One region of the Neobacillus sp. NPDC058068 genome, then DNA from elsewhere that is predicted to be linked to it. Evidence: riboswitches for the same ligand, from Rfam matches in the RefSeq annotation. Region 1 holds a riboswitch; the other holds the start of a gene.
What was found. A riboswitch is a leader RNA that binds a small molecule or an ion and turns the genes downstream of it on or off. The one in region 1 is predicted to bind preQ1.
Positions count from the first base shown of each region.

Region 1 (3,176 bases):
ATTTCCATCCCCCACATTGAGCCCGGTACAATAGTGGAGGGGCGATTGTTTTATTTTGGACTATTACCTGAAGCGAGAGGGAAAGGTTTAAGTACTGATCTGCATCTTCAATCGTTATGGGCACTAAAGAAAATGGGAGCAACCCACTACATTGGGAGCACCCATATCGCAAATAAGAAAATGCAAAGAGTTTTTGAAAAAAACGGCTGCATTACGCGGACACAAACAGAAACCTATTACAAATATTTTCCGATTAAGGAGGATTGAAAAATGAGCAAAGTAGAAATTATTGTCTTAAATCAAGAAGATGCAAAAACAGCTGAAGCCAATGGGGCGGACCGTCTTGAGTTGGTTTCCGCAATTGCCGAAGGCGGCCTGACGCCAAGTTACGGAACGATTAAAACGGTTGTAAAGAGCGTAGAAATTCCTGTAATGGTTATGGTTCGGCCTCATAGCTATTCATTTGAATACCGTAAGAATGAATGGGATGCCATTAAAGAAGATATTAAAATAATTCAAGAGTTAGGTGCCGCCGGGATTGTTTTTGGAGGGCTAACCGAAAAGCATACAGTAGATTTTGACATTCTTCCCATGGTTTTAGAAGAAGCGCAAGGCCTATCCGTAACCTTTCATCGCGCCATTGATCAGACTGATACTTTAGAGGCGTATAAGGATCTTTGCGACTCGCCCTATCATATAGACCGTATTCTCACTTCTGGAGGAAAACCAACGGTCCTCGAAGGACTTGACCCATTAAATAAGATGTTAACGGCGTCGAAGAAAACTCCTGACCAGCCAATCATCATGCCGGGATCAGGTCTCTCTTCCAGTAATATTGAGTATATACATAAACAGCTCCAAGCCTCGGAATACCATTTTGGCTCAGCCGTAAGAATAAATGGGGATTTTCGCAATCAAATTAATGGGGAAGAAATTCAAAAGATAAAAAGAATGGTTAACTAAATCACAACAAAAAAGAGCTGCTGCTTTATCACTTTTAGCAGCAACTCTTATTATGATTAAACCATTTTTTCAAAATGGACGCGTTTGTTAATAGCATAAATTATCGGCATGCCGACGGCCATCACGACCAATTCACCAACGGCTGTTGTCAGCCATGTAAACATGAAGGGCAAACCAAACGCCAGGTGAAGTTCAAGGGCAATCATGAACATTGTAAACGTGAAGACAAGTGTATTGACGATCATTCGTGCCCAGATGCCTTTGATAAAGCGGGCGCATCCAATCGCAATCAATAAGGCAATCACCGACTGGCCGACACCGAAAATCAGGTCATAGGCTTTCATTGGTGAAAAGAATAAATTCGTCAAAAATACACCAAGAACGATTCCATAAATGTACTTTTTGTTAAAAACGATTAGATGATTAAACATTTCCGAGACACGGAACTGGACTTGGGTAAAGCCAAACGGCTGAATTAAGGCTGAAACAGCAATGTATAATGCGGCGACAATCCCGCCCACAACAACTCCGTGCACTTTGTTGTGCGCCTTGCCGGCTGCAGCAGTTTCAACAGAACCAATACCTGGTTTGGCACCAATTGGTTGTGCTACTGTGTTAGTTGTTTTCTCCATATTCATTTCTCCTTAGTTTTTTTTCGTGGGAGGATCTCGAACCACGCTAATGTATGATGCTTGCAAACAAATATATTAATACAAATAAAAGCACGAGTCAATGACATTTTATTCTAAAAAAATAAAGGAAGCCATCCAAAACGGCTTCCTTTGCACCATTAACTTTGTACTTCGCTCATTAGTGCATGGGTGTTGTCTTCTGTATCTTTGAAGAACGTCATCCATGTTTCTGTATGCCCCATTTTGGCGACTATGTGCGGTTCGTCGATAAAGTTGACCCCTTTTTCAACTAATCCTTGATAGCTTTCCTTAATATCTGCTACTTGAAAATAGATAACCGAACTTGGGTGAGCAAATTGCTCCTGCTCAGGAAGGCTTAGCAGAAGGCGGAGACCATTACACTCGAAAAAAGCCATTGTCTCCATACTAAATAGTAATGGCAGCGCTAGTATATCCTTATAAAAGGCAACCGCTCTATCAATATCCTTCACGGGTACTCCAATTTGTCCAACATTTTGAATTTTAGCCATCAAACTCTCTCCCATCCCAAACAAATCTATTCTATTGAATTATAATTTAAATACTCTTACTTTTCAAAACAATGATTTGCATTGCCCCATTATTTTGAAGCTAGGATACTATTTTCAGTGAACATTTGCGAAAATTTTGCCGGTAATGTTCAATTAATGTCATATCGTGGTAAAATTGGATTACAATAAATTACGAAATTTTATAAAATATGAGACATGTATTCCGCTTCAAAATAGCTGAATACATTGGAATTTAGTGTTGAACGTTTTTCATGGTCTGCCTGATCTTGATACTTTATTATTGCTGCAAATATGTAAAAATAGAGATTGGGAGAGAAGGCTGAATAATGTGTTCAGTCCTTTTTTGCAATAAATATTATGTTCATCTTGAACACTAAAGAAATGGAGGAACAAAACATGCTCCACCATCTTGAAATTTATGTTTCCAAACTTACTAAAACTATTGAGTTCTGGGAGTGGTTTTTAACGGAATTAGGATATGAACGATATCAGAAATGGGACTCGGGTATTAGTTGGAAGTATCGTGATACTTATCTCGTTTTTGTTCAAGCAGAGGATCGGTTTATGGATGTCCCTTACCATCGCTGCAGAGTAGGTCTAAACCATCTGGCATTTCATGCAAAATCGAAAGAACAGGTTGATGAAATCACCGAAAAGTTAAAGGTGAAAGGAGTAGGAATCCTTTATCAAGATAAGCATCCTTACGCTGGAGGCGATTCTCATTACGCTGTTTATTTCGAAGACCCGGATCGGATTAAAGTGGAACTCGTTGCACCGATTAGGTAACGAACAGGGCTAGAAAAGAATGTCCGTGAGAGGCAGTTTCATGGACCGGAAATGGCAAAAGGCTGCTCGTTCGGGTCGGCTCTTTTTTTAGGAAAGAGCCTTTAACCCCATTACCCCAATAATAATCAAACTAACACTAATAACGCGCCCTATATTTTTTGACTCCCCAAACAGGAACATGTTAATTAACACCGCACCGGCAGTTCCGATCCCAACCCAAACCGCATAGGCAATACTTACTTGC
Region 1 covers NZ_JBHVSI010000019.1:41,431-44,606, forward strand. The annotation lists gene ACFVSW_RS20885 (GNAT family N-acetyltransferase) at 1-267, shown strand, start outside; gene ACFVSW_RS20890 (copper homeostasis protein CutC) at 271-963, shown strand; gene ACFVSW_RS20895 (QueT transporter family protein) at 1,020-1,595, opposite strand; PreQ1 riboswitch class I at 1,602-1,646, opposite strand; gene ACFVSW_RS20900 (VOC family protein) at 1,754-2,125, opposite strand; gene ACFVSW_RS20905 (VOC family protein) at 2,543-2,932, shown strand; gene ACFVSW_RS20910 (DMT family transporter) at 3,020-3,176, opposite strand, start outside.

Region 2 (3,176 bases), on a different contig from region 1:
TTTCCTTACTAGAAATATCTCGATTTGTCCTTCATCAAGGCTATGAAGGACTTTTCCTTACTAGGAAGACCTCGATTTGTCCTTCATCAAGGCTATGAAGGACTTTTCCTTACTAGGAAGACCTCGATTTGTCCTTCATCAAGGCTATGAAGGACTAACCTCCTGTGATTCCTTTCTACGTATGAAATGGACGAGCAAGTAAACTAGCGGTGTGGTTAGGATCGCTGCAAAGAATTTAAAAATGTATTGAGTCAAGATTAGGCTTCCTAGGACAGCTATTGGCATTGTTCCATAGAAGGCAATGGTTATAAAAATGGTAGTATCAATCAATTGGCTTAGCATCGTCGACGCGTTATTGCGTAACCAAAGCTTTTTTTGTCCATGGGCGCTTTTTAATTTATTGAACACAAACACATCCAGGTTTTGACTCACTGCATAGGAAATTAAACTAGCAATTATCACACGAAAACTGCCATTTAAAATCGTTTCGAATGACGATTGTTCTTTAAATACAGGTGCAGCTGGCAGATGAATCGCTATCGTAATAAAGATAAGCGCAAGGATTTGCATAATCAGCCCGGCCTGAACCGTTCTCCGCGCTTCCTTTTTTCCATAAACCTCAACGATTACATCAATAATTGGATACGTAAAAATATAAATAATGACAGCGGCTGGCAATATGGCAAAATTTCCAATGCTAAAAAGCTTAACAGCAACAATGTTGGCCAAAATTAACAGTCCTACAAAAATTCCATTCAAGTAAAATATCATGTCTTGATTCCTTCCCTTATCGATTATCGACTTTTTCTGGATAGAGGTCATGGTTCATCAAACGGAAATTGGCCATCTCCTCGTACTTAGTGCCAGGTTTCCCGTAGTTGCACCATGGGTCAATGGAAATGCCGCCTCTTGGGGTGAATTTTCCCCAAACCTCAATATAGCGTGGATCAAGCAAATTAATTAAATCGTTCATGATGATATTGACACAGTCCTCATGAAAATCACCATGATTCCGAAAGCTGAAAAGATATAGCTTCAAAGACTTGCTCTCGACAATTTTTTGATTTGGAACATACGAAATATACATCGTTGCAAAATCCGGCTGGTGGGTCAGCGGGCAAAGACTTGTAAACTCCGGACAGTTGAATTTCACAAAATAATCACGATTTGGATGCAGATTATCGACTGCCTCCAATACCTCCGGTGCATATTCAAATGAATAGGTGGTACCTTGATTCCCTAATAGTGTTAAATCCTTTAATCCTTCTTCGTGGCTGCGGCCAGACATAAAAAAAACCCCCTAGTAAAATGTGTCCCCACACTTAACCAAGAGAGTATCTTCTGTACATTCTATGCAAACTTTAGGGATAAAAACAAAAAAGCCATGTCCGATATGGACATGGCAACAAGTCATGTATCCATAGTTTTTTATAGAGGGTATCAGCTATGAACCTCTCCCGTTCAAGTACGGGTATTCTCTTCTCTCCTATCATAAAGAACAGCATTTAAAACGTCAACGGAAAAAAAATACACTTATTAGGTGTCAGGCACCATGTGAAAAATTCACATGGTGCCTGACACCCTATTTAAATGCCCTAGCAGCATTCACTGCTTTTTTCCAGCCTGTGTAGAGTGTTTCTCTTTCTTCTTCGGCCATGTCTGGTGTAAATGCTTTGTCCATATTCCATTGTGTGGCAATTTCTTCTTGGCTTTCCCAGTACCCTACGGCTAATCCTGCTAAATATGCAGCTCCTAATGCGGTTGTTTCTTTAATTTCTGGACGTTCTACAGGAACATCTAACACATTGCTTTGGAATTGCATTAAGAAGTTATTGGCAACTGCGCCGCCATCCACACGGAGAGCTTTCAGCGAGATACCTGAATCCGCTTCCATGGAAGTCAAGACATCTTTCGTTTGGTAGGCAAGCGATTCTAATGTTGCGCGTACGAAATGTTCTTTCGTTGTCCCGCGAGTTAAGCCAAAGACCGAACCGCGGACATCACTATCCCAATATGGTGTTCCCAGACCAACAAAGGCAGGAACGACATAAACACCTTCTGTTGATGCTACACTTGCTGCATATTTCTCACTTTCTGCGGCGTTATTAAACATGCGAAGCCCGTCACGAAGCCATTGGATGGCAGACCCGGCAACAAAGATACTTCCTTCTAAGGCGTATTCTACCTTTCCGTCAATCCCCCAAGCAATCGTTGTTAACAAGCCATTTTCGGATTTCACTGCTTTTTCACCGGTATTCATCAACATGAAGCAGCCAGTTCCATACGTATTTTTCGCCATCCCTTTTTCATAGCACGCTTGACCAAATAACGCTGCTTGTTGGTCACCCGCTACCCCTGCAATTGGGACATTGCAGCCAAAGAAATGATAGTCAACCGTTTCAGCGTAAACTTCGGATGATTGGCGTACTTCTGGAAGCATGGATGCAGGAACAGTTAGAATCTCTAATAATTCCTCATCCCATTTTAAGTCATGGATATTGTACATCAATGTTCTCGATGCGTTCGAGTAATCGGTTACATGGGCTCTTCCGCCTGAAAGCATCCAAATGAGCCATGTATCAATCGTTCCGAATAACAATTCCCCACGGTCAGACTTTTCTCTTGCACCTTCTACATTATCTAAAATCCATTTCACTTTTGTTCCGGAGAAATAAGCATCGATTAACAGCCCTGTTTTATCCCTAAATAATTGGTCATGACCTTGTGCTTTTAATTCTTCACAAATCTCGGCCGTCTGGCGGGATTGCCAGACAATCGCATGATAAACCGGCTGTCCTGATTCTTTATCCCAGACAACGGCTGTTTCCCGTTGGTTGGTAATCCCAATTCCCGCCACTTGCTCTGGTTTTACATTAACTTCAGCTAAACAGGAAGCTATGACAGCTAGGATTGAACCCCAAATTTCATTGGCATTGTGCTCCACCCAGCCTGGCTTCGGAAAATATTGTTTGAACTCTTGCTGCGCGACGTGAACAATTTCTCCCTTTTTATTAAAAAGAATTGCGCGTGAGCTTGTTGTTCCTTGGTCTAATGATAAGATATATTTTTCCATAAAAGTAATCTCTCCCTTTAATTTAGACTATGCACTAATCTTTTTGACAACTGCCATTTCCTGAGGTTTCTTTCCAATAAAGAAAGCTGCGGTAAGAATGATC
Region 2 covers NZ_JBHVSI010000009.1:24,567-27,742, reverse strand. The annotation lists gene ACFVSW_RS12020 (queuosine precursor transporter) at 145-771, opposite strand; gene queF (preQ(1) synthase) at 788-1,288, opposite strand; PreQ1 riboswitch class I at 1,415-1,461, opposite strand; gene glpK (glycerol kinase GlpK) at 1,583-3,073, opposite strand; partial or broken gene ACFVSW_RS12005 (MIP/aquaporin family protein) at 3,101-3,176, opposite strand, start outside.
Region 2: it holds a riboswitch for preQ1, as region 1 does, so the genes downstream of both, queF (preQ(1) synthase) here and ACFVSW_RS20895 (QueT transporter family protein) in region 1, are expected to answer to the same signal.